2 linked regions of the Kordia antarctica genome follow. Each later gene encodes a partner of the first gene's protein in a complex. Links are inferred from orthologs where the notes say so. Each region holds a gene or a part of one and is shown in the gene's direction. Other genes may lie near its edges. The genes, in order: mfd and uvrA.

Evidence for each region.
Region 2: the proteins of mfd (region 1) and uvrA are in contact, whole or in part, in a crystal structure (PDB 4DFC), measured with the Escherichia coli proteins. The link is inferred for Kordia antarctica from one-to-one orthologs.

The regions. Positions count from the first base shown.
Region 1 is NZ_CP019288.1:3,806,754-3,823,900, reverse strand. The notes cover bases 8,828-12,697. They hold mfd (transcription-repair coupling factor), read left to right. Parts: upstream 8,828-9,155; coding sequence 9,156-12,497; downstream 12,498-12,697. Other genes in these bases: IMCC3317_RS15795 (TlpA family protein disulfide reductase), read left to right, coding at 12,544-12,697; IMCC3317_RS15805 (hypothetical protein), read right to left, coding at 8,828-9,009. Also shown: IMCC3317_RS15850 (GNAT family N-acyltransferase), read right to left, coding at 1-925; IMCC3317_RS15845 (aspartate kinase), read right to left, coding at 982-2,232; IMCC3317_RS15840 (GNAT family N-acetyltransferase), read right to left, coding at 2,656-3,138; fbp (class 1 fructose-bisphosphatase), read left to right, coding at 3,255-4,259; IMCC3317_RS15830 (fructose 1,6-bisphosphatase), read left to right, coding at 4,329-4,700; IMCC3317_RS15825 (cell envelope biogenesis protein OmpA), read left to right, coding at 4,729-5,562; IMCC3317_RS15820 (Rab family GTPase), read left to right, coding at 5,549-6,040; IMCC3317_RS15815 (ATP-binding response regulator), read left to right, coding at 6,046-7,578; IMCC3317_RS15810 (tellurite resistance TerB family protein), read right to left, coding at 7,725-8,156; more of IMCC3317_RS15805, read right to left, coding at 8,284-8,827; more of IMCC3317_RS15795, read left to right, coding at 12,698-13,869; IMCC3317_RS15790 (hypothetical protein), read right to left, coding at 13,953-14,210; IMCC3317_RS15785 (helix-turn-helix domain-containing protein), read right to left, coding at 14,300-15,991; IMCC3317_RS15780 (hypothetical protein), read left to right, coding at 16,198-16,377; IMCC3317_RS15775 (hypothetical protein), read left to right, coding at 16,505-16,714; IMCC3317_RS15770 (hypothetical protein), read left to right, coding at 16,793-17,074; IMCC3317_RS15765 (hypothetical protein), read left to right, coding at 17,139-17,147. UniProt on the Escherichia coli protein: Couples transcription and DNA repair by recognizing RNA polymerase (RNAP) stalled at DNA lesions. Mediates ATP-dependent release of RNAP and its truncated transcript from the DNA, and recruitment of nucleotide excision repair machinery to the damaged site.
Region 2 is NZ_CP019288.1:298,117-314,801, reverse strand. The notes cover bases 8,885-12,292. They hold uvrA (excinuclease ABC subunit UvrA), read left to right. Parts: upstream 8,885-9,257; coding sequence 9,258-12,092; downstream 12,093-12,292. Other genes in these bases: IMCC3317_RS01365 (hypothetical protein), read right to left, coding at 12,164-12,292; IMCC3317_RS01375 (hypothetical protein), read left to right, coding at 8,885-9,197. Outside these bases: IMCC3317_RS01405 (hypothetical protein), read right to left, coding at 1-217; IMCC3317_RS01400 (DUF7619 domain-containing protein), read right to left, coding at 512-3,466; IMCC3317_RS01395 (hypothetical protein), read right to left, coding at 3,646-4,170; IMCC3317_RS01390 (DUF4846 domain-containing protein), read left to right, coding at 4,355-5,089; IMCC3317_RS01385 (hypothetical protein), read left to right, coding at 5,116-5,829; IMCC3317_RS01380 (zinc-dependent metalloprotease), read left to right, coding at 5,951-8,671; more of IMCC3317_RS01375, read left to right, coding at 8,820-8,884; more of IMCC3317_RS01365, read right to left, coding at 12,293-12,424; IMCC3317_RS23635 (LGFP repeat-containing protein), read right to left, coding at 12,895-14,322; IMCC3317_RS01355 (LOG family protein), read left to right, coding at 14,670-15,359; IMCC3317_RS01350 (T9SS type A sorting domain-containing protein), read left to right, coding at 15,400-16,662; IMCC3317_RS01345 (gluzincin family metallopeptidase), read left to right, coding at 16,663-16,685. UniProt on the Escherichia coli protein: The UvrABC repair system catalyzes the recognition and processing of DNA lesions. UvrA is an ATPase and a DNA-binding protein. A damage recognition complex composed of 2 UvrA and 2 UvrB subunits scans DNA for abnormalities.

The DNA.
Region 1 (17,147 bases):
CTACTTCTTCTTGTATGACTTCCGCAGAAACTGGCGTAATAATTTGTTTTGGTGGTGGTTTTGGAATTTTTAACGATGTTGGCACTTTACTCAACAGATTTTGCTTTTCAAACGTGTTAGATAACATGTATGTTTTTTTGCGTACAAATTCTGTAAAGTCTTCTAAACTTTCGTGTTCGTCTTGTGCTTTTACAGAAATTGGTTTTCCGATACGCACTTTTATGACTCTATTTTTTTGTGTCAATACTTCAGACGGTAATTTTGCCGTTCGAAACGTATCACTGATTCTTGAAAGTCTGTAAAAGATGCGACTATTTTTTGCATGAAAATAGATAGGAACCACCGGAACTTTTGCTTTTTTCACTAGTTTCATTGCAGATTCTTCCCAAGGTTTATCAACAATTAGTTTCCCGTCTTTATAGGTTGAAACTTCTCCTGCTGGAAAAACACCCAATGGTTTTCCTTCCCGCAAATGCATGATGGATTGTTTGAAACCTGCCAAACTTGATTTTGCTCCTTTGTGATCTTCAAAAGGATTTACAGGCATTATGTATGATTTTATCGGATCTATTCGTTGTAATAAGAAATTCGCAATGATTTTATAATCTGGTCGTTGCTCTATCATCAGTTTTAACAACAAAAGTCCATCAATTCCACCAAGTGGATGATTTGAAATTGTTACATACGCGCCATCTTTAGGAAGACGTTTCATATCTTCCTCAGGAATTTCAAATTTAATCTGAAACTCATCTAATAATGCATTTAAAAATTCTAAATCTTTGAGGTGTTTATGCTTGTCGTAGACTTTATTTATATTGGAAATACGCAACACCTTCATTAAAATCCAACCGATAAAGGTTCCAATAAAGCCGTACTTGTCTAATTTGATAGCTTTTGCAACTTCTTTAGCTGTTACCAATCCCATATATTTATTTTAAGGCGAATTACAAATATAGGAAAAACAACCTCAATTTGCTTCATTTATTTTACAACTAACTGTATCGTTTGCTCTGCGCGTTGTTCTAGCAGAATTTCTTTTTCTTTTTTTAATCCCGAAATCGCTAATTCTGTAAAGTGTCGTATTGTGTACAAAGACACGTTTTCGTAATGTGTAACTTTGAATTTTGAACGCAAGGTATTGAGTAATTTTTCTAGATTATCAAACTTATTATCAACACAAACTGAGAAACTAATTGCTGAGTTTTGAATGACGTCAACTTTCATTTTACAATCGCTTAATAGTTTGAATATTTCGCTGATATTTTCTTCAACGATGAATGAAAAATCTAAAGAAGAAAGAGATATTAATACTTGTTTCTTTTTAACGATAAAACACGGAATATTTGGATTAATTCCCGAACCTTTTGCAACCGTAGTTCCGTCATTTTTTGGGTTTAGAAACGATTTTACATATAACGGAATTTCCTTGCGTTGTAATGGTTGTAATGTTTTTGGATGAATGACTGAAGCACCATAAAATGCCAACTCAATCGCTTCTCTGTATGAAATATTGTGTAGTAATTGTGCATTTTCAAAATAGCGTGGATCGGCATTTAAAACACCTGGAACATCTTTCCAAATAGTCACGCTTTCGGCATTTAAACAATACGCAAAAATAGCTGCTGAGTAATCAGAACCTTCTCTTCCTAATGTTGTGGTAAAATTATTTGGATCACTTCCAATGAAACCTTGTGTAATGTTGAGTTTATTTCTATTTACTTTTTGTTTGATGTTTTCCTGCGTCGCTTCCCAATTTACGGTTGCATCCCGATAATTTGTATCTGTTTTGATAAGTTCACGAACATCTAACCACGTATTTTCAAGTGAAATACTATTTAGATATGCACTAATAATTTTCGTAGAAACCAATTCACCAAAAGATACTAATTGATCGTACACAAAATCATAATCAGGCGATTTGTTTCTATGCAAAAAACCTTTCATTTCTTCAAAAAGTTTTTTAATGTCTTTGTAAATTTGATGTTGCTCATTTGGAAATAATTCCAACAATATTTCATTGTGACATTTAACAATTTCTTGAACAGAAGCTTGCAATTCTTTACTTGAATCGAAGTAATTTTTAATGACAAACTCAATTAAGTTTGTTGTTTTTCCCATCGCAGAAACTACAATGAGTGTATTTTCATACCCAACTTTTTGCAATACTTTGACAATATTTTTAACGCCATTTGCATCTTTTACAGATGCGCCACCAAATTTGAATATTTTCATCTTTTTGTTTCTGCTGCTTTTTTATATTAGTTTCAAAACGTCAGATCGAGTGTCCTGAACTTGTTTCAGGATGTATCGAGATCTACTTCGAAACATTTAGTATGTATTTATTTTCCTAGCACTTCTCGATACTAAATTCTTCCAGATAGCTACGCTTGGTATTTTCTATCAAAATATATTTTAACCTCAATAATACTCGAAGTGACGTTTATGTTTCTTTACAAACTCCAATTTCAATTTTTCACTTTCAACTTTTCACTTTCAGCTTTTCACTGTTCGTTGTTCGTTGTTCTTTGTTCTTTGTTCTTTGTTCTTTGTTCTTTATTCTTTATTCTTTATTCAAAACAAGCATTTTTACATTTAAAATTCAACATTTATAATTTAAAATCCCCTTCCAACTTTTCACTTTTCACTCTTAACTTTTCACTCTCTTTTAGACAAATAATTCTGAATTCCTTCCTCGTCTAATTGTACCACATGCCAATCACGCATTACGTTTGCGCCAATGTGTTCGTAAAAATCGATTGCTGGCGTGTTCCAATCTAATACTTCCCAACTAATTCGTTTTACGCCCAATTTGTTTCCGTATTTTACAACTTCAGTTAGCAATAAACCTCCAACACCATTTCCGCGTGCTGTTTCGCTTACAATTAAATCTTCTAAGTGTAATACTTCGCCTTTCCAAGTAGAATAGCGCATGTATACAAGTGCAATTCCGATAACTTCTTCTGAGGTTTCTGCAATAAAACACTGAAACTTTGGCGCAGTTCCAAAACCATCTTTACGTAAACTTTCTGGAGTTGTTATCACGGCTTCTGGTTCTTTCTCAAAAATAGCCAATTCTTCAATCAATCTAAAGATATCATGAACATCGGTTTCGGTTGCTTTTCGGATTGTATAGTTCATAGTTTTTTTGAAAATGTTCATACAAATATAACAAGTGTAAAATTATAATTTTTACGAAAACGTTATAGTTGTACAAAATTATCGATATTTGTGATCTGAGAAACAAAGTAGACAAAATGGCTAAAAAAAATCAAACATTAGGAGAGTTTATTATTGAAAATCAAGCGGAATTCCAATATTCTTCTGGAGAACTTTCTAGATTGATCAATTCTATCCGATTGGCAGCAAAAGTTGTAAATCACGAAGTAAACAAAGCAGGTTTAGTGGATATTATTGGCGCATTTGGCGAAACTAATATTCAAGGAGAAGATCAGCAAAAGCTAGATGTATATGCAAATGAAAAGTTTATTCAAACACTGACCAATAGAAATATTGTCTGCGGAATTGCTTCTGAAGAAAATGATGATTTTATCGCAATTAATAGTTTGGACGAGAAAAATCAAAATAAATATATCGTTTTAATTGATCCGCTAGATGGTTCTTCTAATATTGATGTGAATGTTTCTGTTGGAACTATTTTTTCTATTTATAGAAGAATTACGCCTGTTGGAACGCCTGTAACTATTGACGATTTTCTGCAAAAAGGAAATGAACAAGTTGCCGCTGGTTATGTAGTTTATGGAACTTCTACAATGTTAGTATATTCTACAGGACATGGTGTAAATGGATTTACGTTGAATCCTGCAATTGGAACGTTTTATTTATCGCATCCAAATATGGAATTTTCTGAGACTGGAAATATTTATTCTATTAATGAAGGGAATTATGCACATTTCCCGAAAGGTGTAAAAAATTATATTAAATATTGTCAACAAGAAGAAGATGACAGACCCTATACTTCTCGTTATATTGGCTCATTAGTGTCAGATTTTCACCGAAACTTAATTAAAGGTGGTATTTATATTTATCCGCAAACGTCTAAAGCACCAACTGGAAAATTGCGTTTATTATACGAATGTAATCCAATGGCATATTTGGCAGAACAAGCCAACGGACTAGCCTCAGACGGATTTCAACGCATTATGGACATTAAACCAACGGAGTTACACCAACGCGTTCCTATTTTCTGCGGAAGCCGTAAAATGGTAGAAAAAGCCAAGGAATTTATGAAGAATTCATAGGAAAAGGATTAACTTTCCCAAAAATTACTATTTTTGTGTGAAACCGCAATTACTATAAAACACTTCTAAATGGCTACAAAAGGTAAAAATACTGCAGATGCAGATCAAACAAATTCTCAATCTGCAGATCCATCTTCTGCTAAGATTGAAGCAATCAAGAATTTAATTTTTGGAGAAAATATTCTACAATATGATTCTGAGTTTGACAGTATCAAAAATGATATTCTTGCCAAAAAGAAGGCTTTAGAAACATTGATTGAGGAAGTTCGTTCAGAATTGATTCAAAATATAGACAATTTAAGTACTGATCTTAATATTCGCATCACGGAATTGGAATCCAATATTGAAAATAAATTGGACGATATGGACGAGAAAAAAGTAGACAGAAGACACTTAGGACAATTATTGGTAAGCCTTGGCGAGAAAATAGGAAAAGAATAAAATCCAACGTAAATCTTAGTGTGTATTTATGACGGAAGACGATAAATTATCGATTTTAAAAGATTTGTTACTCACAGATGATCGTGTGTATACGGAATCAATACACTCTAAAATTAAACAGCTCGAAGAACTTATTAACGAGCAACAGAAGCTTTCTAGCAAGATAAATCCTATTATTGATAAGAAGCTAGAAGAGTTTACCAAGCAAATTCCAAAAACACTTGGACCCACAATTACCAAAACACTTGCGGAGCAAATTAGAAATTCACAAGATCAAGTTGTAGAAGCATTGTACCCAATTATGGGGAAAATGATTAAGAAGTATATTTCACAAGAAATTAGCTTACTTACGGAACGCATTAATAAGCAATTGGAAGACAGTTTTTCGGCAAATAGTTGGAAACGAAAATTCAGATCGTGGTTTGGTGGCGTGAAAGAAGAAGAATTATTATTGAGTCAATTATCGTCTATTTCGCAAGTTGAACAAGTGTTGATTATTGAGAAAAATTCAGGATTACTTATTGGGCAATATACTAAAACAGAAACGATTGATAAAGATATGATTTCGGGAATGTTGACTGCTATTAAAAGTTTTGTGGAAGATGCTTTTAATGAGAAAAGTCAAAATTTAGAGTTGATTGAATACGAGTTATATCATATTCATATTCAGAGTTTTGTATCTTTTTATGTTGCAGTTGCCATTTCTGGAGAATATAATCTTATCTTTAAAAATAAAATTCAAGATATTATCTTTAATTTTACTGATAATTTTTTAAATCTTTTTGATGATTTAAGTGAAATTAAAGAAAAAGAAATTACTAACGAATTAGAATTTTACTTTTGCACGAATGAAAATCTCTAAAAAAATAATTCTACTTGGGCATTTTGGTGTCGGAAAGTCTTCGTTGATTCGACAGTTTGTTGAAAATTCGTTTACCTCAGACTACAAAGTAACCATTGGTGTTCACATTTTAAAAAAAGAAGTTGAAATTGCTCCTGACGAAAACATATCTCTAATTATTTGGGATTTGGAAGGATATGATGATATTAAAAAAACAAGAGCGTCTTATTTACTAGGAACGCACGGTTTTATTTATGTGTTTGACATCACGCGACCTGCAACTTATGAAAATTTAAAAGACGATATTGCCTACCTAACAAATCAATACGCCAACACGCCTTTAAAAGTCGTTGGAAACAAAGCAGATTTAGTAACCAAAAGCTATTTGAAAGAAAATGCAGCCGTTTTTGGAGCAACTCCTGACTTTTTTACGAGCGCAAAAACAGGTGATAAAGTAGACACTTTATTTACTACATTGGCTAAAGAACTTGCGAAATAATTACTATGCTAGAAACATACAGAGGAGCATATTTCCATCCGAGAACACAATTTATAACTATTGATTCTAAAGGGAACGTATTAGAAAGTGATGATGTTTTATTTTCGTTAAAAAAAGGAGAACATCTTTCTTCCATAAGTCCATTTTTTGAAGGTCTTTCTTCGTATTTTGATGTGCAAGAAAAGAACGACATCAAATTTACGTGTGTTCATTTAGAAAATGAACATAAAAAAGACCTTATTTGCGACATCGAGTTTAAAACATTTGCTAACAAACAGCCTACATTGGTTATTATTCATGATTTTTCAGATCATTACAACTATTATCAAGAAGTAGCGCAAAGTAGAAACGAATCTGTGATTAATTCGCAAGTTTTAGAACTTCAAAATAAATATCTTCAAGAAAAAGAAGATTTTAAAAATACATTTATCGCCAATTTTAGTCATGAATTACGCAATCCGTTAACTGGTGTTACTGCATTTTGTTCTGTTTTACAAAAAACGAACATGACTGCGGAACAAGAAGATTACGTAGAAGTTATAAAATCTTCGGCTGATCATTTAAAAAATATGATTGGAGACATTTTAGAAATGTCAAAAATGGAAGTTGGAAAACTTTCTTTTGAAGAAGAAGTATTCAATTTTCATGAATTAATTGAAATGTTGGAGTTTACTTATAGTGTTAAAGCAAAGCAGCAAAATATAGCGTTTGAAGTAAATTTCGATAAGAAGATTCCAAAATATTTAGAAGGCGACAAAACACGCATCCAGCAGGTTTTTGAAAACTTACTTGAAAATGCACTTAAATTCACAACCACGGGACAGGTTACATTTTCCATTATAGAAAATCAGCGAAGAGCGCGAAAAGTAAACCTAAATATTAGTGTTAAAGATACCGGAATTGGGATTTCTGCAGAAAAATTGGATCTCATATTCAATAGTTTTACGCAGTTGAACAATTCTCGAAAATACGCAGGCACTGGACTTGGCTTGACTATTGTAAAAGGATTGGTAGAATTGATGGACGGAAAAATAACGGTAGAAAGTAAAAAAAATGTAGGTGCTACTTTTAAAATAAATATCAACTTTAAATATCCGACCAATCAAGAAAACATTTCTTTAGAAAATAAATCGGATTTAGAACACAAAAATAATTTATCCAAGAAAAAATACAGCGTCTTGCTTGCCGAAGATTCAGAATTGACACAAATGGCTGTGTTGAAAATTTTAGCACAAGAAGGTCTCTTTTTCTTAGACATTATTAGCAATGGCGAAGATGTGATTGAAAGCGTTATTCACAACGAATACGATTTAATTTTAATGGACATTCGCATGCCTGGAACCAATGGAGACGAATTGACAAAGATGATTCGTACACTTCCTGTAGACAATTGCAAAACCATTCCAATCTTGGCGTTAACCGCAAATTTATATCAAGAAGACAAAAAGCGTTATAAAAAAATGGGAATAAATGACATCATTGAAAAACCATTTGATGAAACAACCTTATTAAAGAAAATTTATAAGTATTTGAAGTGATTTCGATAAAAAATTCTTTCAGAATTTCACTCAATCTGACGGATTTCACTTTTAAAATTATTAGAAAATAGATATTTTAATTTCAATTATAAGCATAAAAAACCGAGCAAATTGCTCGGTTTTTTATATTAAAATCGTTTCTAAAATTAGCGATTCATATTTTTAATTTCATCTTTAAAATCATCCGAATCAACTCCTTTACTTACCAATAATAATGCTTTGTGCACTACATACGGAACATTTTCTGGAGAAAATCCTAATCCAATTGCCAAACGTTCTAAAATAGCAGTTTGCTTTGGTCCTAAGTGATGATCTACATATACCATACGCGCCAAATCGTACAAACGTTCCAAACGTTCGTTATACATTGTTGGCGGATTTACAGGATGCGATCTGTAATCTTTTAAAATCTCTTTGTAATCGCTTTCAGAGATATCTAAATTTCTAGCCATTCTATCTAAAAACGCTTTTTCCTCATTTGAAACAACGCCGTCACTCATTGCAACACGAACAATGGCTGCAAAATGATCTTGATTCCGCTCACGAAATCCACTTGAATATAAATCTGATATAGACATTTCTTATTTTTTAGTACTGCAAATATAAATAATCTCTTGGCTATTTTTTGTCTGTTCGATTTTTATTTTTAGCATGAAAGTTGGATTTTTTAACTATTGAAAGTTTATTTAGTGTAACCAGCATAAGTTAGTATTGATTGTTATCAATATTTTTCCTCTTCAACACAATCTCAGCCGCTTTCACAGCATCTTTTTGATACTTGGTTTTATTGTCTAAAATTTCTCGCAACTGCTTTTCATTTTTGGATTGAAACTTCTCAACAAACTTCTCAATATTCGTTTTTTCTTTCGCACGTTTTAATTTGACAGCTTTTTTTGAATTAGACGTATTTATATAAGGAAAGAATCTAAATCGGTACTTGGTTTTTTTTATAAAAGCATATTCATGTAAAAAGTCAACAATTAAATTTGAAATATAATACCGATCGCCATTCTTAAATTTTAAATCCCAATAGCCAAAATCAGAGTGAATCGCATATTCTCTTACCCAATTATCAATTGCTTGTTTATAATAAATTCCAAGATGATACGTAGATGTTTCAATCTCTGAAAATTCATATTTTTTAAAATGTCCTTTTTTACTGATCGTTATATATTTAGATGCGGTATCAATTTCAACGATTGTTTCTTTGTTTCGAACGTAATAATCAATCAAAAGAATAATAGTTTGAAGATTAAGAAGCAGCATTACTCCAACGAAAGTAAGTAGCATTATAGTACGATATTCCGCATCCTTAGTTTCGGAAAATAAGCCAAAAATAAAACCAAGAAAAATGAAACCTAAAAATATAAATAGGTTTTCTTTTAATACTTTTTTTAGAAGTTTGTAATGTAACTTATATGTCTTTTTCAAAGTATAGAAACCATTTTTTATCGCTTCTAAAATAAAGCATTTCACATCATTTCTTTTCAAAATTGCTCAGAAATGATAAATTTTTACTTTAATTCGTTATAAATTACAACACCTGCATAGTATATTTGCATAAAAATTTCACATTCGTGAGTATCGCTAAAATCTCGCAACATTTCAAACAATCTCCTGAACTAAGGAAATTAGGGCAAGCTATTGCCAAAAATCAAGAAAAAATACACCTTAAAGGACTTACAGGTTCCAGTTTGTCGTTCGCAATTTCCGAAGCTTTTAAGGAAAGTGACAAGCCGTTTATTTTTATCTTAAACGATAAAGAAGAAGCTGCCTATTACTTGAATGATTTGGAGCATTTGCTGAATGATAAAGATGTACTTTTTTATCCTGGAAGTTACCGCAGACCATATGAAATAGAGAAAACCGACAATGCAAATGTGTTGTTGCGTGCCGAAGTTTTGAACCGAATTAATTCGCGCAAAAAACCATCATTAATTGTAACATATCCAGCAGCATTATTTGAAAAAGTTGTCACGCGAAAAGAATTAGAAAAGAATACACTCAAAGTTTCATTAAACGATAAATTGTCTATCGATTTTATAAATGAAACCTTATTTGCATATAATTTTCATCGCGTAGATTTTGTCACAGAACCTGGTGAATTTTCCGTTCGTGGTGGAATTGTAGATGTATATTCGTTCTCAAACGATGAACCGTACAGAATTGAGTTTTTTGGCGATGAAGTTGACAGCATGCGGACGTTTGATGTGGAAACGCAACTTTCTACGGAAAAAGTAACCAAAATTAGTATTATTCCGAATGTAGAAAATAAAGCACTGCAAGAATCTCGCGAAAGCTTTTTAAAATATATTCCAGGAAAAACGGTTGTGTTTGCAAAAAATACAGAATTACTTTTTGGACGAATTGACACATTATTTACCAAAGCGAAAAGTGTTTTTTCTGAATTATCTGGAGAAATTAAACACAATACGCCTGAAGAATTATTCTGCACAAAAGAACTTTTACAAAATCAATTTTTAGAATATACTATTGTAGAATTGACAGCGAATCCATTGTTGAAAGCGGATACTTTTATCGAATTTAATACAACGCCGCAACCTTCATTCAATCGTCAATTTGATTTATTGATTGAAGATTTAGACAAAAATCACGAAAAAGGATATACCAATTATATTACATGCGTAAGCGAACAACAAGCGAAACGTTTTCACGATATTTTTGACGATGTAGAACAAAAAGTACATTATGAAACCATTGTACTTCCACTTTATCAAGGTTTTGCAGATCACAATCAGAAACTAATTTGTTATACAGATCATCAAGTTTTTGAGCGCTACCACAAATTTCATTTGAAAAATGGATACGCAAAAAAACAAGCAATTACGCTAAAAGAATTGACCAATTTGGAAGTTGGCGATTATGTCACACATATTGATCATGGAATAGGAAAATTTGGCGGTTTAAAAAAGATTGAAGTTGAAGGAAAGAAACAAGAAGCCATCAAATTAATCTACGGCGAACGCGATATTTTATACTTGAGCATTCACTCGTTGCATAAAATTTCTAAGTTCAACGGAAAAGACGGAAAACCTCCAAAAATATATAAATTAGGTTCTGGCGCTTGGAAAAAACTCAAGCAAAAAACCAAAGCACGCGTAAAACATATTGCCTATAATTTGATTGAATTATATGCAAAACGACGTACGCAAAAAGGATTTCAATATGATCCAGATACCTATTTGCAACACGAATTAGAAGCTTCGTTTATTTATGAAGATACGCCCGATCAATCTACTGCGACACAAGATGTAAAAGCCGATATGGAAAGTGAACGTCCAATGGACAGATTGGTTTGTGGCGATGTTGGTTTCGGTAAAACGGAAGTTGCCATCAGAGCAGCATTTAAAGCAGTTGACAACGGAAAACAAGTTGCAATTTTAGTTCCGACAACTATTTTGGCGTTTCAGCATTTTAAAACATTTACCGAGCGTTTGGTAGATATGCCTGTTACAGTTGATTATTTGAATCGTTTCCGATCTACCAAACAACGAAAAATAGCATTGGAAGGACTCAAAAACGGAAATGTTGATATTGTAATTGGAACGCATCAATTGGTAAGTAAAGCCGTGGTATTTAAGGATCTTGGTTTGTTAATTGTAGATGAAGAACAAAAATTTGGTGTTGCTGTAAAAGATAAATTAAAAACCATTAAAGAGAATGTAGATACGTTGACATTGACTGCAACTCCAATTCCGAGAACACTACAATTTAGTTTGATGGCTGCGCGAGATTTATCCGTAATTACAACGCCGCCGCCAAACCGTTATCCAATAGAAACACACATTATTCGCTTTTCAGAAGAAACGATTCGTGATGCTGTGAGTTATGAAATTCAACGTGGCGGACAAGTGTTTTTTATTCACAATCGGATTCAAAATATTAAAGAAGTTGCAGGCATGATTCAGCGTTTGGTGCCAGATGCTAAAATTGGAATTGGTCACGGACAAATGGACGGAAAGAAACTCGAAAAACTTATGCTTGCTTTTATGAATGGTGAGTTTGACGTATTGGTTTCTACCACAATTGTTGAAAGTGGTTTGGATGTGCCAAATGCAAATACAATTTTTATTAATAACGCTAACAACTTTGGATTGAGCGATTTACATCAGATGCGAGGTCGCGTTGGACGAAGCAATAAGAAAGCTTTTTGTTATTTTATTACGCCGCCAGATTCTGTAATGACACAAGATGCGCGCAAACGATTGACTGCGTTGGAACAATTTTCTGCCTTAGGAAGCGGACTTAATATTGCCATGAAAGATTTAGAAATTCGTGGTGCAGGAGATTTGTTAGGTGGCGAGCAAAGTGGATTTATTAATGAAATTGGATTTGAAACATATCAAAAAATATTGAACGAAACTATTGAAGAACTCAAAGAAAACGAGTTTAAAGACTTGTATGAAGATCAAGAAAGTCCGAAAGAGAAAGTGTATTTGAAAGAAACACAAATTGATACCGATTTTGAGTTGTTATTTCCTGATGCGTATGTAAATGTGGTTTCTGAACGTTTGGCATTGTACAGTAAATTGAGTACACTTACTTCCGAAGATGAATTACAGAAATTTGAAAATGAACTCGTTGACAGGTTTGGTCCGTTGCCAGAACGTGCCGCGGCATTGTTGGATTCGGTTCGCATTAAATGGATTGCAACGAAGTTTGGCTTGGAGAAAATTATTATGAAAAAAGGCAAGTTGATTGGCTATTTTATTTCAGATCAACAGTCAGGTTTCTACCAAAGTCCTAATTTTACAAAGGTATTGCAGTTTGTACAGCAAAATCCATCTATTTGTAAGATGAAAGAAAAACAAACTCGCAAAGGTTTACGCTTATTGCTTACTTTTGAACGAATTACGTCTGCTAAAAAAGCACTAAACGTTCTCGAAAAAATTACATAAATTGCTTTGGCTTAATTATTGAAATAGATTTAAAAAACTGAAACTCATGATTAAAAAAATACTTTTTATTCTTTGCATGATTCCATTGTGCATGCAAGCGCAGAAAACTATGTTGGGTACATTTTCTCCAGCAGAAGAGTACGAATGGTTTATCTTATATAAATTAAAAACAACGCATCAGGCATACATTGATAACGGAAAAATTGTCGATGGGAAATTAAATTATACGTTTAAAGCTGACGCTGAAAAAGGTATGTATCGTTTGGTGTATGGAATGCCACAAGAGTCTGAGAATTTCGATTTTATTTATAGTGGCGAAGAAGATATTACGTTTATGTTTGATGAAAATGATTCTGAATTTACGCTTTCAAAAGAAAATCAACTATATACTTCTTATTTTTCTAGTGTGAATATGGCGAAGAAACAAATCAATGATTTTTACCAAACTACACAATCTCACACATCTGATTATATGACTATTTTTAAAATCCTGAATGATACGCAAGAGGTTTTTGAAAAAGAAGCAGCAGGAACTATTGTGTATAATTTTATCAAAGCGAGTCGTTCGTACATTCCTACTTCTTATGAAAAACCAGAAATAATGGTTGATAATATTAAGAAGCATTATTTTGATCATGTAGATTTTTCGAATCCTGTGTTGCAAAATTCAGATTTCATTGCAGATAAAATGTCAAATTATGTGTTTACGGCATTGCCAATGAAAGAGTTTACAGGAGAAGAATTAATAGAAGAATATAAGAAGAACATTGCCACCATTGATGAAAAAATAAAACCTGTTGCTATTGATTATCAAAAAACATTGTTCAACGTTTTGTGGGAACAAATGGTTGTTGTGGAGAATCAAGATATTGCAAATCATATTGCCGACACCTATTTGATTTCGTTGGCAAAACAATTGAACGATCAAGTATTAATTGATAAGTTAAAAACCTATAAACGTTTGTCATTTGGGCAAGTTGCTCCAGATTTTACGTGGGTAAAAGATAATAAAGCACATAAATTAAGTGAATTAAAAAGTGCTGAAAACTATATTATCGTGTTTTGGAGTAGTACTTGTTCGCATTGTCTGAAAGAATTGCCATTGTTGAAAACGTTTGTTGAAAGCAAAGAAAAAGGTACTTTTAAAGTGATCGCAATTGGTTTGGAAGATGAACGCACAAGTTGGGCAAATGAAAGTTCGTTTTACCCAAATTTCATTCACGTTTTAGGTTTGGATAAGTGGGAAAATGAAATTGGAAACCAATATGATGTAAGTTCTACGCCAACATTTTTTATATTAGATAAAGATAAACGCATTATTGGAAAACCATATGGTGTAGAAGAATTGGAAGCGTTTTTTAAGAAGGAATAATTATTGAAATTCAATTATAAAAAAAACAGAAAAGTATAGTTGCTTTTCTGTTTTTTAGGTTTATTTCTTAAGTTGCTGAGTCTCTATGGACAATTAGGGCCTGAGTTTAAGCCTTGATTTCCATCTCCTTCTGTACATCCATTCTTAAGTTCTGTTACGGTAGCTCCTTCTGTACACATTCCATTTGCCTTAGTTTGACAAGTAGGATGTTCTGTTTCGTTTACATGAGTTCCAGTAGTAGTATCATTTGCTGGGTCTTCAGTCCCACCAATGATTTGTTTTCTATTTAAATTTGCAATTTTAAATTTTCTGAATTTTAATACTTTTTTGTTTTCTCTCATTTTTATAAATTTTTGAATGTGTTCAAATCTAAGTATTCATTATTAGTATGAAAGGAAATTTGGGCTTCCAAAAACGATAATTCCGTGAATTATCGTTTTTTTTGAGTACTTTCTCTAACTTTTTTTATAAAATAAGAAGGTTTTAAGCCTGTTTTCTTTTGAAAGGCTCTTGAAAACCCTTCTGGATTTGAAAACCCTATTTCTTCAGCAATGGCACGAATAGTATATTTTTGATATTTGGTATCATGCTGTACGTGACTTACTAAATAGTCAATTCGCAAATCGTTAACATACGTTGTAAAGTTTTTGCCTTTGTACGAGTTTACAATTTTAGATAAATACTTGGAGTTTGTATTCACGATTTTAGCGACATCTTTTAAAGAGATTTGATTTTTAAGATAAGCTTCTCCTAGTTCAAATGTTTCTAAGGTTTGTAAAACTTCTTCTATAATATGTTGATCTATTCCTAAAGATACTGCTTGTGGTTTGGCATTTTTCACAATGATTTCTTCTTCTATCATGGAATTGGATTGTTCAACAATCTCATTATAGCGTTTTTCATATTCCTTTTTTAATCGATAATAGTATATAAGTAAGCTTATCACTAACAAACCAATAAAACCACCTATAATGGCAATCCAATCTCTTTCAATAGTAATACGTTTATTTTGACCTTGTAGTTTTTTAATCAAACGCTCTTTATTAGCTACATACGCAGGAATATCATAGTTTTTCGAAATATTTTTGGATAAATATTTATAGTCAGCATGAATGGTACTGTCTATTTTTAATAATTGTTTCGTGTAATACAATTCTATTCTTTCATTTTTTTTTGCTTGTGCATTTTTAATTAGATAGACATATGCTTCACGCAATGGTGGAAAAAGATCGTTTTTTTCGTTATAAGATGTATCTACTTTTTTGAAGTAGTTCATTGCTTTTTCACGTTCACCTAATGCATGATAGTTTTTTCCTAAATAGAAAGTTGCAACTAATTGATTTCTTTCTTCTAGATGGGAAATACCCTTTTGAATACTATCAATGGAAGCTTTATAATTTTTTTTATAAAATAAATTTATTCCCTCATTTATAACAAAAGAATGATACAATTCTCCAAGATTATTTTTTAAGGCAATTTGAATACCTTGTACATTAATTTCAGTAGCCTTTTTAGACTGATTTGATTCATAATATGTAGAAGATAATTGAAAAAGCGCCTGTAAATTTCCTTCAACATATTTTGAGCCTATAGATTTTTTATAAGCGATATATTCTTTAAAAAGTTTTTCTGCTTCTTTATAATTTCCCGAAATTCTTTTTAAATAAGCTATATTATATTTAATATCATACTGATATTTAAAATTACCATTTGTTGCCGCTGCCGCTTCTGCTAAAAAATAATTATTTAATGCCTCAGGATAATCCTTTTCATAATTTAGAGCTATCCCTTTTGCCAAATATGCATGCATAGGAAATCTATTATCGCCTTTTATATTTTCTGTATAAAAAATAGCACTATCTAAATACTGAAGTTTCTGTTTTATATTAGTATTCCTTAGTGCCAACAAAAAGTAACCTCTTCCAATAAATCGTTTTTCGCCACTCTTTTTTGCTGTATCTAAATAATCACTTGCAAGTATTTTTGCTTTTTCGAAACTAATACTTGTATCACGAAACTTAATTCTTAAATTTTCAAACTCTTTTAATAAGTCCTTTTTTTCTTGCCCAAAAGCAACAGTTCCAACAAAAAATAAACATGCATACAGTAAAATCTTCTTCATATAAAAGGTTGTATTTCTAACAAATATACTAGAAAAGGGAGTTTAATATGTCTGTTTTTACTGCAAGATTTCCGATAATTCACGGAATTGTAGCTGTAATTCAAGGAATTGTAGTTTGCTTCTGTTGTCTGGCTTCAAATTTACTTGTTGTTTTGTTTTTGTGAATAATTCACGAGAAAAAAATTATGAATCAAACCTCATCAATTATGAAAAAGCAAAAGGCAAAAAGTTTAAAATTAAACAAAAATTCAATTTCAAGTCTAAAAGAAATTTTAGGAGGCAGACCTCCATTATCATTTCGTCAAACAGAATGTACATGTAGTCCATCTCAACTCACACATTGTCTTGCAGGTTGTACAGCTATCAGTTATGATTCAATTTGTTAATTGTACAATGATTTCTAGATCCTTTCTAAAGTGGATTTTAGTTCACTTTATATTCTTTACGAATTCAAACCAAGAAAAACGGTATAAGTTCTTTATTTACAGACATTAATATTTAAAAATTATAATTATGAAAAAACAAAATTTAAAAAACTTACGTCTAAATAAAAGTAAAATTGCAAATTTTAAATCAGTTGTTGGAGGAAGACCAAATAAATCATTTTATGAAACGGAGTGCGATGATTGTAGTCCATCAGAACAAACAAATTGTCTGAATTGTGACAAAACCGCTCCAAATCATGCTTGCACCACTTTTATAGACTGCACATACGATTGTTAACATCTTGAATAGTATGGATTTTGATTCATACTTAATTAGTAACTCAATAAATTATCTTAAATTTTAAAATCAAATATTATGAAAAAAAAACAGCTAAAAAGTTTAAAACTTAACAAAAAATCGATCTCAAATTTTAATTCTTCAACTGTTCACGGAGGTAGTGGAGCTTGTGGAATAGAATCTGTAAGAATCTGTGAAGCACCAATTACAGATACGTGTTCAATAAATAACGTTGCTTGCAACACTAGCGGTACTACTGGTAGTGGTAGTCCTTCTGTTCATTGTCCTAGTCAAATACCCGCTGATTGTAACGCAGGTTCTGATCCAGGAACTCCTTCTATTTTTCCAGTCGTTTGTTAATACTTTACAACAAAATTCACTTTTGTTTTACACTTAATTAATTTAAATCTTAAAAACAAATAGTATGAAAAAA
Region 2 (16,685 bases), 3.5 Mb from region 1 along the record:
CTTCAATTTTCTTGTCTGTTTCGGCTTCATTATAACCTTGTGTATTTCTTAAATATGAATGATCTCGTTGTTCTAGATAATTAGAAACTTGTACAGAAATTTCTAAATGTGCATCTGCAAAATTTTTAATGTCTAGAAATGAACTGTTACTGTTTAAAAAATAGCTTTTAGGAAAATAGGGTTGCTCCTTATTTTGAGCAGTGGAATTAACACTCATAAAGTCAATTGGTATTTGATGGTTAATTCATCAATATATAAAAACCTCAACTATAATGAATGTTTTTTAGGTGAATACCAGTAAAATAATCGTTGAAATGAATATGAAAAATAAGTGTTTACTAAAGTTAAGAAAAAACTAGTATTAGCAAGTGAGTTTACAAACACAAAATTATATTCATTTATTTACAAATATCATTCATGAATAGTTTGACATGAAACAGTTTGAAATGAAAAAAGACTAATAATTTCTATTAATCTTTTTTCATTTCATTATTGTATTTGGTGCAACATTTTACATTTTTATAATTTTCTCCGTATTTACACCTTTTTCAGTACTGATTTTGACAAAATAAACACCTTGCGCTTGGTTTGAGATATCTAAGCTTACAGCATTGTTATTGTGTTTTTTACTCATTAATATACGTCCTTGTATATCATACAACACAATCTTTTTGATGTTGTTATTTGCTGTAATGTAAATATTATTTTTTGTCGGATTTGGATATAAAATAATACTATTATCAACTTCAAATTCTTGCGTACTTAGTATTGCAAATGTGGTTTGAGCGTTATTTGTCACGATAGGAAAGTTATAATCGAAAAATATACTTGCCTGATTGCTTACAACATCATTTTCAACCAATGTATTTTGTGATTTCATTTTCATTAGAATGTTTCCTTTTCCATCAATTGCTAAGTTTATATTTTGAAAAATGAAACGGACCATGTGATCGTTTATAGATACACTTGCTTCATGTGAAGTACTTAATAATTTAAGTGTGTTTATATCAAATTGCGTAGGATCAATGTCCATTTCGACAACAATATTTTGGGCAGAGAATGTTCCTGTATTTTCAAAGTTGATGATATAATGCAGATATTCTCCTATTTCATCTGGATCTACATTACTACCTTCAACACATGTTATATCATTCGGATCGTACGAACCAACTACGGTTTGTGTGTAACTGAATTGGTTATTTTCAGGTAATACATCGCCTGACAAAGGAGTTATCGTTGCCATATATATTAGTAGATCTCCGTTATTTACAGGCGGAGTTTCCATTGGAGAGTTTACATTTAATATGATATTAATACTTCTACTTTCAAAAGGTGCTAAATCTACATAATTCCAGTTTAGGTTTCCTGTTGTTTGAGAACTTGGCATTGTCGTACTACTTACAAAATCTAGAATAGCTTCATCATACGTAAAATCAACAACTCCAGATACTGTTTGATTTCCATTGTTTTTGTATGTAAGTAAATATTCAGCATCAAAACCTGGGCGCGCAAATGCAATTGGCGCAATTACAACTTCTACATCATTTTGTATTCCGTTTGCAGTGATGCAAAAATCTTGATTGAATACACTATTATTAATGCTCGAAAAACTTGTGCTGGCATTTACTGGAGTAATATTAAAAAATGTCGGGTTTTCTAACTCAGGTGTTATTGTAAAGTTTCCTGTAGTTGTATAATATGAATAATCGCCTGAGCTATTTGCAAAAATTGCATCTGTAGTTGATCCGTCACTTATATTTATTCGTGTGTATGGAAATATTAGATCATCAGTCCCGTTACAGCCATCATTGTTAACATCTAACGTTATGTTTCCTCCTATCGTATTGTAATTTGTATCATAAGGATCAGAACCCAGCGTAATTTCTAAGGCATTGTTAATATCATCATTGTCACAATTTGCATTTTGCCACATTACATTATCAGCATCAAATCCTGTATATCCAGCATTTTGTATAGGATCACAAGAATCATTATAATCTGTATCATCTAGGACTTCTTGTACATTTGAAATTCCATCACCATCAACATCAGTTGTAGCGGCCCCAACACAATTGCAATTTTCATCGATAAAATCTGATAAAGTTGACGCATTGCCATCATCACAACTATCTCCCATACCAATTGTTATGGAGACATTAAACGGATCACAATCAACATTGTTTAACGTTCCATCGCCATCGCAATCTTCTGTTAGGTAATCGCCAGTTTGTACTAAACTAATATCGCTTGAATTAAAATCACACGGATCTTCGGGATGGGTAGACATTCCCCCATTTGGAGGATTTTGCTCATCGCCATTTGTAACGCCGTCACCATCACAATCTGTGGTTGGGTCGGAAGTACAAACATCATTATCTATAATTGTAACAGTTCCGGTTGCAGCTGGATTTGATGTGTTTCCTGTTTGTACTATTCCGTATACTGTAAAATCTTCATCAGCTTCATCTTCTAAATCATCCAGAATTGGAATACTTAAACTTACTGAAGTTTGTCCTGCTGGAATTGCAATGAAAGGCACTGTATTTATATAGTCATTCGGACTAGCTGCTCCATCATCTATTAAATTGATGGAAACTATCGTATCAACAGCACTTGGATTCGTAATACTGAATTCTACAATAGCAGTTCCTGCACCTTCATTTACTATTTCATCACTTATGTTTAGTGTTGGTGTATCATTATCAGTGATTGTTATGGTACCACTTGCATTTCCACCAATTACATTTCCGCTAGTTGCTGTTCCGTAGACAGTGAAGTCTTCCGTTGGTTCTCCTATATTGTCATCCACAATAGGAATATTTACATATACAGTATTCTGTAATGCAGGAATTGTTACCGTTACAGTCGTAGTTATATAATCATCAGGATTAGTAGCACTATTATCAACCGTTGTAATACTTATTACTGTATCAAAAGCACTTACTCCATAAATACTTACAGGAACATTAGCTGTTCCTGCATCCTCATTAACGGTTACATCACCAACATCTATTGATGAGTCGTCTTGGTCTATCAGACTAATTGTACCGCTTGCACTGCTATTGGTTGTATTACCGCTAATTACAGTAGCATTTACCGTAAAATTTTCATTTATCTCTCCACTTATAGTATCATCTACGATATAAACCATTATTTGTGTTGATGTTTGCCCTGCCGGAATCGTTACAGTAGTATTTACAGCTGTATAATCGTTTGGACTTATTGCAGTACCATCTGCAGTAGTAATATTTAAAACTATATCCGCGCTATCTGGAACATCTATATGTATTGGTACTGTGATAGTTCCGTCAGATTCCCATACGGTCATATCGTCAATTATAACTTCAGAAATTAGTGAATTTTCTGTAACTGAAATTGTCTCTTTTTCTTTTAAATTAGTATTTTCACTAGCAAAACTGATGGAAGAAAAAATTAAAAAAATGTAAATTGGTAATTTTATTTTCATGGTTTAATGTTGTTTTTGGTTGATTGTTCCGTAAATATAGACAGATTATAGTTACAAAAAAACACCAAACAAAAATAAGAAGTGATTTTTGATTAGTATGTTAACATTCTAAAACTCATTTTCCACATTGAGCGAAGTCAAAATAAACTTTTAAACTCATAAACTCATAAACCAAAAAACTACTTCGATCTCGATCCTACAAACTGCTGCGAATTATTCTTAAACAACACATTAAACGTAGTCAAACTTCCGTAGATTCGTGTAATATATTGTTGCAAATCTATTTTTTCCTGATCGTCCAAATTGCTCGAATTTATCTTTTGTTCCATCACGCGAATGCGATCTCTAACCATGACAATCTTATGAAAAAAGCCGTCAATCGGAATTTCTTTGCCTTTCAAATTCGTGTCACCAGGTTCTAAAATTAAATTTCCACCTTTCCATTTATCTGCCATCGGAACAATTTCAGACACATCTGACCATTTTTTCAGCATATTTCGTAAAATGGTTTCAACTTCAAAAAAACTGACGCTATCTACTTCATCTTCAACAGTATCAATCACTTCAAAATCGCTGTCAATGTCAATAGTTTCCAATCCGTTTTCAATAAATGTGACCCAATAATGCTTTGAAGTTACGTTAGTTACGACGCCTAATCCGTATTCCGAGTGTTTAATTCTTGAGCCAATTCCTAAAATATTCATGTTTCGTTCGTATTTGCTAGTTAATTTCGTAAATTTAATATTTGAAAGTAAAAATAAACATCTAATACATATTTTGACTATATATTCTGTAAAAAATACAATTTTTCTTTTCGTTTTCTCTTTGATTTTTCTCGCTTGCGCGAAAGAACAAAAACGGACTCCAATTCAAACAAACGAACTTGCATTGCAAGAAGAAACAAACGTTCAAGAAAGCTTGATACATCCCGAAGAAAAAACCATTGAAACACGTTTCAACACACCAAAAAACTACACTCGGATTCCGCTTGAAGCAACTCATTTTGGAACGTATTTGCGAAACTTACCTTTAAAATCATTCAACAGCCCTGTAAAATATTTTGACGGGCGCGAAAAACCTAACAACAATGTCTACATTTCTGTAGTTGATATGGAAATCGGAACCCGCGATTTGCAACAATGCGCCGATGCAGTCATGCGATTACGTGGCGAATTTCTATTTGAACAAAAACGATTAAACGACATTCACTTTAACTTTCTATCGGACGGAAAACCGAGATATTTCAAAAAATACGCAAACGGCGATCATTCATATAAAAAATTTCGAAAATACATGAATTACATCTTCGCGTATGCGAACACAGCTTCCTTACGATTGGAATTAACAAGAGTAGTTGACATTAAAGATATTCAAGTAGGCGATGTATTTATTCAAAAAGGGAATCCTTTCGGACATGCTATTATTGTTGTAGATGTTGCAAAAAATGAACAAGGCGAAAAAATATTCATGCTAGCGCAAAGTTACATGCCAGCGCAGGAAACGCAGATCTTGGTCAATCGACAAAATTCACAATTAAGTCCTTGGTACAAAGCCGAAAAAGGCGAATTACACACGCCTGAATGGACATTTGAAAGTTCTGATTTAAGAAGATTTAAAGAGTAAATTTCATCAACCAAAAAAAAATCAAATTGATAAAAAAAATATTCAAAATTTTAGGGAAACTTGCCGTAGGAATTATTGTCATTCTATTGTTACTATTCACTTTTGTATATTTCAAGTACAATGAATCGTTACCAAAAGGTGTGGAAGGCGCAGAAGCAGATGCGTTAGCTACAAAAATGCTCGTAGCTTTAAAACATGAAGAATATAAAAATACACGTTATTTAAGTTGGACATTTCCTGGCGGACATCACTATGTTTGGGACAAAGATCAGCACAAAGTGGACGTTTCTTGGAGCAACACCAAAGTAAACTTAAATCTAAAACAACCAACTACAAGTCTTGTAACAATTGGCAAAAAAATGGTAGAAGGTAATAGTAAATCAAATGCTATTGAAAAAGCACTTTCATACTTTAACAATGACTCCTTTTGGTTGGTTGCACCTTACAAAGTATTTGACGAAGGCGTAACACGAAGTATTGTGACCAAAGAAAACGACGAAAAAGCATTACTTATTACCTACAATTCTGGTGGCACAACACCTGGCGATTCATACTTATGGACTTTTGATGAAAACGAAAAACCCAAAGGCTATCAAATGTGGGTGAGCATCATACCAATTGGCGGTTTATATGCTTCTTGGGACAATTGGGAAACGATGGAAAGTGGCATTCCATTAGCTACTTTACACACGTTATTAATTGTAGATTTGGACTTAAAAAACGTTAAAGCTTGGAATTAAATACTTGACAATCTGTTAAATTTTAACACAAATACCCCATAAATGTTAAAACTTCCCTGCCATTTATTAAAAAAGAATTAACTTTATCGCACTTTATATTAAACTAAAAAATCTTGAAATTATGAGAAAGAACTACTTTTTTATATTACTATTACTTCCCATCTTAGCATTTTCGCAAGGAAAATCTTTTTGGGAAAAAACTGATAACACTGGCTTTCAGCAGGAAGAGTTATTAGAAAGAAAATCCACTCCTATTGTATACGATGTCTATAACTTAGACATAAATAGCTTAAAACAACTATTAGCTGCGGCTCCTGACAGAGATTTAAATATTGGCTCAGAAATCGTTGTACAATTCCCAGTTGCAGAAGGAAAAATGGAAAACTTTGAAGTGTATAATGCTTCTGTAATGGAGCCAGCATTTGCTGCAAATCACCCAGAAATTCAATCATACGTTGGTGTAAGTAGAGAAAATACAGGAACTACTATTCGTTTTTCGACAACGGTTTTTGGTTTTCACGCAACAGTACACACAATTGGAAAAACATTCTACATTGATCCGTTAACAACTGATTTGCAAACATATGTAATGTATGCGAAAGAGAATTTATATTCAGATTTAGAAGAAAGAATTGGATGTCTTGTTGATGAATCAACAGAAGACAGAACAAGTGCTGATGCAGCTTTTACTCCTGAAAATGCAAATGATGGAATGTTAAGAACGTTCCGTTTAGCATTAGCTTGTACGCAAGAATATGCAAACTATCACATCAACGCTGCCGGACAAGCTGCGGCAACTGATGCTGTAAAAAGAGCTACTGTTTTATCGGCTATGAACGTAACTATGACAAGAGTAAATGGTGTTTTTGAAAGAGATATGTCGTTAACGATGACTTTAGTAGACAACTCAAGTATTATTTTTATAGCAGAAAATGATGGATATACTGATAGTGATGCTAGTATGTTAATCAATGAGAATCAAACAATTGTTGATGCAAATATTGGAACTGCAAACTACGATATCGGTCACGTATTTACTACTGGTGGAGGTGGATTAGCGGCTCGTGGAGGAATTTGCTATAGCAATGCAAAAGCAAGAGGAGTTACTGGATCTTCAAATCCAGTTGGTGATCCTTTTGATATTGACTTTGTAGCGCACGAAATGGGTCACCAATTTGGAGCGAACCATACTTTTAATGGTGGACAAGGTTCTTGTTCTGGTGGAAACAGAAGTTCTACAACTGCTGTTGAACCAGGAAGTGGAACAACAATTATGGCATATGCCGGAATTTGTGGTTCAGACAACGTACAAGGTAACAGTGACGATCACTTTCATCCAATTAGTATTGACGAAATGTGGACACGTATTACACCTCCCGGAGAACCAACTTGTTCTAGCAATGCGCCAAATGGAAACGTAGCGCCTGTTGTAAATGCTGGAGCTGACTTTACAATTCCTTACGGAACTGCTTTCACACTTAGTGGAACAGGAACTGACGTAAACGGAACAACATTATCATATGCTTGGGCACAAACGGATGTTGGTATTTCAACAAATGTACCTGACGCTACAAATACTACAGAGCCACAATTTAGATCATATTCTCCAAAAACAACTGGAGATCGTACATTCCCACAATTGAGTGATATCTTAAACAATAACTTAACTCCAGCTTGGGAAGTTGTTCCTAATGTTGCTAGAACAATGGACTTTGCATTAACAGTTAGAGACAATGGTTCGCCAAACGGTGGACAAACTAACAGAGATGACATGGTACTTACATTGGCAAATACTGGCCCTTTTAGAGTAACTGCACCAGACATGACAAACCAAAGTTTTGCAACTGGAGCAAGTACAACTATTACTTGGGATGTTGCTGGAACAACGGCTAACGGAATTAATACTTCAAATGTAAATATCTTATTATCTACTGATGGTGGGCAAAACTTTTCAATGTTAGAAGCAAACACTCCAAACGATGGTACACAAGCAGTTACGTTCCCAGATTCAACTTTTGAGCCTTATTGTAGACTTAAAATTGAAGCGGTTGGAAACGTGTTCTTTGCTATGTCAAAATCATTCTCTATTGGAGCAACAGTAACAGTTGTAGAAACTTGTAACACGTATACAACTGGACCAATTGCAACGCCAATTCCTGATGGTGGTGGAGCAAACGTACAAGGTTCTCCTGTTTTTATTCCCGTAACTGTTACGGAATCAACTCCAATTACTGATGTTAGAATTAGCGTAGATGTAACACACTCGTACATCGGAGATTTAATCATGCAATTACAAACGCCAAATGGTGGAGGTTTCTCAAATATTTGGAACAGAACTTGTAACGATGCGCAATATGGAAACATTGATATTACTTTTAAAGACGGTGAGCCAGCTATTATGTGTGCAAACCCAACAGTAGGTTTAGCGGCTCCTGCAAGTCCTATGACAGGATTTAATGGAAACGACCCTTCTGGAACTTGGAACTTAGTATTTGTTGATTTCTATAACGGAGATACAGGTGTTGTAAACGAATGGTCTGTGGAACTTTGTACAGAAACTACAACTGTAGTGTTAAGTAACGAAGAATTTGCTTTAGAAAACTTCGCATTATATCCTAATCCAAACAAAGGTGAGTTCTCATTATCATTTAACTCAACTTCTGGTGAAGATATTGATGTAAATGTATTTGATATCGCTGGAAGATTAGTTCACACTAAAAACTACAACGCAACAGCTGCATTCAATGAAAATATTTCATTAAACAATGTAAGTGCAGGTATGTATTTAATCACGGTAACTGACCAAGATAGAACAGTAACTAAGAAATTGATTGTTCAATAATCAAATTTCTCAATAATATAAAAAACTCCGAAGCTTTATGTTTCGGAGTTTTTTTTGTGAAACTCAGTTTTGAAAAGCCTTTTTAAATTGTAAGTTGAACTAATCTCACTGAAAAGTGAGATCTGCCTCAATATTTACGGAAGTATTTATGAATACACTATTTGAGTATACATATAATGTCTTAATTTGGATTTCTGACTACACAGGATTCACGTACAAAGAAATCAACATCATTATATGGTTTTTTCTAATACCACTTTCGTGGATGTTACTCTTAGATAGAATTTACAAGCAGAGAAAATGTACCATTATATTCTTAGGAATCAATATCGCTTCACTCCTATTCATTATAGATTTTACAAAATTCTGCAATTGGCTCTTTCAACAATCAGTTGATTTTTTGAATACATTCAATACTGTCGGAAGTAACTATGTAACTTCTTCTGTGGTAATTTGTGTGCTTATTCCAATAGTTATTTATGTAATTTTGATTTGGAAAGCGTTTTTTAGGAAAAGTAAGGAATAACAATTATTCTTGCTTTATAACTGCTTCTAAAATTCGTACCTTTGCGTTTTGCAAAAAACTATGACGAAATACGAAGAAAATATAGAAGTGCAAGGTGCCAGAGTTCACAACCTAAAGAACATTGATGTTACAATTCCGAGAGAGAAATTAGTAGTCATTACAGGACTTTCAGGAAGTGGAAAATCATCCTTAGCTTTTGATACCATTTATGCCGAAGGACAACGAAGATATATTGAAACATTTTCTGCGTATGCACGCCAATTTTTAGGCGGACTAGAACGACCTGATGTTGATAAAATTGATGGACTTTCGCCTGTAATTGCCATCGAACAAAAAACGACCAGTAAAAGTCCACGTTCAACCGTTGGAACAATTACTGAAATCTATGATTTTCTACGCTTACTTTTTGCAAGAGCTTCTGATGCATATAGTTACAATTCTGGCGAACAAATGGTCAGTTATAGTGACGAACAAATCAAAAATTTAATTCTAACCGATTTCAACGAAAAACGCGTCAACATTCTCGCGCCAGTAATTCGCTCACGTAAAGGACATTACCGCGAATTATTCGAAAATATTGCCAAACAAGGATTTGTAAAAGTGCGTGTTGATGGTGTTATTTTGGACATCGAAAAAGGAATGCGATTGGATCGCTACAAAACACACGAAATCGAAATCGTAATTGATAGATTAGTCATAAATGATGAAGTTGACAACGACAAACGATTAACGGAAACGATAAAAACGGCAATGTATCACGGAGATGATGTATTAATGGTCATTGATCAAGATGCGCCAAAAGAAGCACGTTATTTCAGTCGAAATCTCATGTGTCCTTCTTCTGGAATCTCGTATCCAAATCCTGAACCAAATACGTTTTCGTTCAATTCTCCGAAAGGAATGTGTCCAAATTGCAACGGATTGGGAACGTTATATGAAGTAAATGATGCGAAAGTAATTCCAGATCCAAAAGCAACAATCAAAGCTGGTGGAATTGCGCCTTTGGGCGATTATAAAAAGTCGTGGATTTTCAAACAATTGGAAATCATTGCGGAACGTTTCGACTTCAAACTAAACGATCCAATCAGCGAAATTCCAAAAGAAGCAATGGACGTTATTCTAAATGGCGGAAACGAAAAATTCTCCATTGTTAGCAAAACGTTAGGTGTAACGCGCGATTACAAAATTGATTTTGAAGGAATTGTAAGTTTCATCAAGCATCAATTCGAAGACAGCGAATCATCATCGATAAAACGTTGGGCAAAAAACTATATGGACAGAGTAAATTGTCCTGAATGTAAAGGTTCGCGCCTGCGCAAAGAATCATTATATTTTAAAGTCAATAAGAAGAATATTGCAGAATTAGCGGATATGGACATTGTCGAATTATCTACTTGGTTTAACGATTTAGACAAACATCTATCTGAAAAACAACGAAAAATAGCAACAGAAGTCGTAAAAGAAATTTCTACTCGATTGAGATTTTTATTAGATGTTGGTTTGAATTATCTCGCATTAAACAGAAGTTCAAAATCATTATCTGGTGGAGAAGCACAACGAATTCGACTTGCCACCCAAATTGGTTCACAATTAGTTGGTGTTTTATATATTTTAGATGAACCAAGTATTGGATTACACCAAAGAGACAACGAAAAACTAATCAATTCGCTTGAATCTTTACGTGATATTGGAAACTCTGTAATCGTCGTAGAACACGATAAAGACATGATAGAACGCGCCGATCACGTTATTGACATTGGTCCGCATGCAGGAAGACATGGCGGCGAAATTATCTCAGAAGGAACTCCACAAGAATTATTAAAACACGATACATTAACGGCTGCATATTTGAATGGAAGCAAGCAAATCGCAATTCCGAAAGAACGCAGAAAAGGAAACGGTAAAAAATTAGTCTTAAAAGGCGCGACAGGAAACAACTTAAAAAATGTTTCGGCAGAATTTCCGCTCGGAAAAATGATCGGCGTTACAGGTGTTTCTGGAAGTGGAAAATCGACTTTAGTCAATGAAACACTTTACCCGATTCTGAACGCACACTTTTTCAATGCTGTCAAAGAGCCAATGCCGTACAAAAGCATCAAAGGTTTGGAGCATATTGACAAAGTAATTGACATTAATCAATCGCCAATTGGACGAACTCCGCGATCAAATCCTGCAACATACACAGGCGTTTTTAGCGAAATAAGAAGTCTATATGCAAAAACGCAAGAAGCAATGATTCGTGGTTACAAACCGGGGAGATTCAGTTTCAATGTAAAAGGCGGACGTTGTGAAACCTGTCAAGGTGGCGGATTGCGCGTGATTGAAATGAACTTTTTACCAGATGTATATGTAGAATGTGAAACATGTACAGGAAAGCGTTTCAATCGTGAAACATTGGAAATTAGGTACAAAGGAAAATCAATTGCAGATGTTTTAAGCATGACGATGAACGAAGCTGTAAATTTCTTCGAACACATTCCAAAAATATTCAGAAAATTAAAAACAATTAAAGATGTTGGTTTAGGTTATATCACACTCGGTCAGCAAAGTACAACGCTTTCTGGTGGCGAAGCACAACGTATAAAACTCGCAACTGAACTCTCCAAAAGAGACACAGGAAATACATTTTATATCTTAGACGAACCAACTACAGGATTGCATTTTGAAGATATTAGAGTCCTAATGGACGTGTTAAATAAATTGGTAGACAAAGGAAATACCATTGTTGTCATTGAACACAATATGGACGTTATAAAAATGACCGATCATATTATTGATATCGGCTATGAAGGCGGAAGAGGCGGCGGAGAAGTCATCACAATAGGAACTCCGGAAGAAGTTGCCAAACATAAAAAAAGCTATACGGCGCATTTTTTGAGGAAAGAATTGGCATAAAAAAGCTGTGATTTCATGCTATAAAAGTTATGAAATCACAGCTTTTTCAAGATGTAAAACGGTTCAAATCTTTAACAATGTATTAATGAATGGTGAGGATCTTGTGGACAATTACATTGTGATTCAAATCCTACACAAACGTTAGCGGGTTGAGATGTTCCACAAACATCTTTTGTTGGACATATTGCAATGTCCTTTGTTGGGCATATTGCAATGTCTACACTAACACATGGTAAAAAATTTGTAAAAATTCCTCCTTGTAAATTTGATGCACTTAAATTAGAAATGCTTTTTTTATTAAGTTTTAGCTTTGTTAATTTCTTTTTTTTCATAATTTCCAAAGTTTAAGTTAATTTCTATAAGATACAAGATTTAATTAGCATTTTAGTAAGGAAAAACCGTACTATACATACGGCATGTTTCTGATTATTAAGTTTTTAACCTATTTTTTTCGAAAGAAAAATAACTTGCAAGCACTAGCATAACTCTCCATTTTAAAACAATATTTAATGTTAGATAGATTGTATTTTTAGATAAAATAGGGTCTTATCTAATGAGATTGAAAGTTGTGAAAGTCCCTTAGAAAGGAATAAAAATGCTACTAAACACAAAAAATGTCAAACAGCGCATTTCTTGAAGAAAGAGTTGAATTAAAATCTAAACTTCGATAGCTTCGCTAGGTATTTTCAATCAAAATATATTTTTATTTCAATAATGCTCTGTATTCGAGTTAAAAACTAAAAAAGCTGTCTAAAATTAATTCTAGACAGCTTTTCAATTATACATTCAGCAATATTAAAAACTATAATTTATCTAGTTTATCTTGTGCGACACCTGCGACCACTTTTCCAAGAATATCTCCTCTAAAGTACAATTTGATTCCTCCATCTTTCATTACTTTAAAACTTAAGAAACCTGTATTTTTAGGCACATCACCCAATTCAAGAGCGTCTTTAAAGCCTTCTAAAATTCCTTTTTTCAATCCCGCTAGTAATTTACTATTTCCAGCTCCTGAAGTATGAATATGCCAATGATCTAACTTAGCCGTTAACTTACAAGCAACTTTTCCATCAGGGTTTTTATTACTTTCAAAAGCTATTCTTAACGTAATTGTATACGAAGGATTTGGAATAAAAAAGATTCCACTCTCATAATCTCCTTTTATTTTAAAGGTTACCTTTCTATTTTTACTCCGTGTAAAATCATATCCTGTATTCCCTACACTAGAAATTCGAACAGAATCTACATTCAAATCTTTTTGTCCTTTGGTTTTCTCTTTAAAAATTGTTTCAAACAATGAACGTACTTTTCTTCCGCTTAATTTTGCTGTATTAGGATTTTCTTCTGCGTTATTATTCCAAATAATTACTCCATTTTGAAAATCACTAAACCACGTATTCTTATTTGGGTCAATTTTAATTTCATCAGAAGTTGGATACCCGTAAATTCCACGTTCCCAACCAGTTTTTGCCCACTCATGTCTAATAGCGCCTCTTACCAATTTTGGTCCCGTAGTTGGATGCCAATAAATACTTCCATTACCTGAAAAATGATTAAATCTACCTTTAGTATCTGGAGTTGTAGTTTCGTCAGTTACAGGAAGTGCCAACGCATTATTCGGTCCGCCTACATTATTATATTTCAAACGAATAGCGCCGTGAATTTCTTGTGGTCCTGTTTTTGGTGAACAATAAATATCACATTTTTGAAAAGTCACTCGCTTTCCTCCTTTTACTGTTGTCGGAGCATTAATATTAGACGTTGCTGCGCCTGTAAAACCAGTTCCTAGTGTTTGTGCTTTTGCTTTAATTCCGTTGGTACAATCTCCATCCGCAAGTACTGTATTTGTAATAAGCAATGTGATGTCTGCGTAATCGTCTCCTTCGTCAGTATTTCGTACTCTAAAAGAAACTGTTTTTGTTTGATTTGCAGCAATAACAGCACTTTTAGAAGCAGTTCCATCTAAATCAGATGTATTTGTAGAAGAACCTTCAAATAGTTTTGCATATTCTTTTACAGAAACGGAACCATTTGAATTTTGTGTAAACTTAATCTTCAATTCTATACGAACTTCTCCTCCACATCGTCCTATAAAGAACAGGTTATTTGTCTTTTTTCCAGCGTCTAATAAAAAAAGCCCTGAGTTTCGAACGGTTCTTCGTTCATTTGATCCGAAATTTTCATGATCTACAATTTTCATTGTAGATACATATTGTATTTTACTTTGCATGATATTTTATTTTTTTGGTTATAAACTTAAAATCTCCCGGGAAGTCATTCTTAAAGTTTTTTCTTAAAAATGACTGAAACAAAGAACAAACATATTCGAAAGAAAAAACACCGTCTTTTTCACTATTAACAGACAGTAAAACACGGTTAAAGATTACGTGTAAAAAATTGAACTCATTATATTTGCCTCAGGAAATAACCCTATCTAATCAAGCTATTTCCCCTTTTACAAAGAAAAAAATCGCAAATGCTTCATCAAATAATTTTATGTTAATAACCTCAAAAAGTTTCACATCATATCTATATAAAATAGTATCTTAGCACGTTTTGATTAAAAATTACATGAACATGAGAAAAGAAAAGAACAATAAAGGTTGGAATGAAATAAAAACAAACGATTCTTGGGCGCTTTTTAAGATAATGGGCGAATTCGTAAACGGATTCGAGAAAATGAGCCAAATAGGTCCTTGCGTTTCCATCTTTGGATCTGCGCGTACAAAGCCAGACAATAAATACTATAAACTTGCACAAGATATTGCACATAAAATTGTAGATCACGGGTATGGAGTCATTACTGGCGGTGGACCAGGGATTATGGAAGCTGGTAACAAAGGTGCGCATTTAGGTGGCGGAACTTCCGTTGGATTGAATATTGTATTGCCTTTTGAACAACACGATAATCCATATATTGACCAAGATAAAAGTATCAACTTTGATTACTTCTTCGTACGTAAAGTAATGTTTGTAAAATATTCGCAAGGATTTGTAGTAATGCCAGGTGGATTTGGAACTTTAGATGAACTTTTTGAAGCGATTACACTGATTCAGACGAAAAAAATTGACAAATTTCCTATTATTTTGGTTGGAACCGAATTTTGGTCAGGTTTAATGGATTGGATAAATGCAATACTATTAGAAAAGTTCGCTACCGTTAGCGCGCATGATTTAGACCTAATTCACATTGTCGATCATGAAGATGAAGTATTAGATATCTTAGATGCTTTTTACAACAAAAAAGATTTAAGTCCGAACTTCTAACAAGAAGTTTTTATAATGTAGAATAATTGCTCCCAAAAAAATGAAAAAAATAGGAATCCTACTTTGCTTTTGTTTAGGAATCTATCAAGCTAATGCACAAGAGAACATTAAAACGATGTTTTACAATCTCTTAAATTATCCTGATATTTCTTCCGATAGAATAGACGATTTGGAAATTATACTAGCTGATTATCAGCCAGATATATTTATGGTATGTGAATTAAATGATGTATTTGGCGCCAATCAAATCTTATTGAAACTTCAAGGAATCAATCCAGATTACCAACAAGCAACATTTTTTACAAATACTTCAGATGATAACTATGGTGACTTTAATGATTTGCAAAACCTACTCTATTACGACAGTAGTAAATTTATCTTAGAAAGTCAAGACATTGTACAAACAACGATTCGTGATTTTAACAGATATACTATCAAATTAAACTCTGTAAACCAAGCAACAAACCCAATTCGGTTGGAAGTCTTTGTTGGACATTTAAAAGCAGGAAACAGTCCAGAAGATGAAGCAAAACGCTTTTTAATGGTAGAAGAATTAATGTCATATCTTTCTAATCTTGACGCGAATAGTTATGTATTATTTGCTGGCGATCTGAATTTATATACAAGCAATGACATTACTTTCAACAAACTAACAGATCCAACGGAACACATTCCATTAACAGATCCTGTAAATCGTTTGGGCGATTGGCATAATGAAAGCAGTTTCGTTGATGTATTCTCACAATCAACACGTACACAAGGTGGTTTAGGTGGCGCATCTGGTGGATTTGATGATCGTTTTGATTTCATTCTAACATCCGAAAACATGTTGACAAACACCGATTTATACTATCTAGCAAACTCGTATAAATCGTTTGGAAATAACTTAAATCCAGCTTGTTTCAATAGCGCCATTAACTCCGTAGATTGTGCTCCTTTGTCAGGTTCAACCACAAATTACTCGCAAGCACTTCGAAATACATTACATGACATGAGCGATCATTTGCCTGTTGTCATGGAATTACAAACTAATGAGCAATTACTTAGCACTTCAGAATTTGTAGCAACGAGCACATTGCAGTTTATTCGAGGAAATGTAGCAGAAAATCAATTGTCTTTTGTGTTAAATTCTACCCAAAAGGACAATGAATATATCATATATGACGTTTTAGCACGTAAATTAACAGCCGGAAAGGTAAAAATGAACGCTATTACAACCATAGATGTTTCAAACCTACCAAAAGGCATTTACTATTTGAAAATTGACACCTACGCAGAAACTAAAAAATTTATAAAAAGATAATTGAATACGATACGCACCCATTT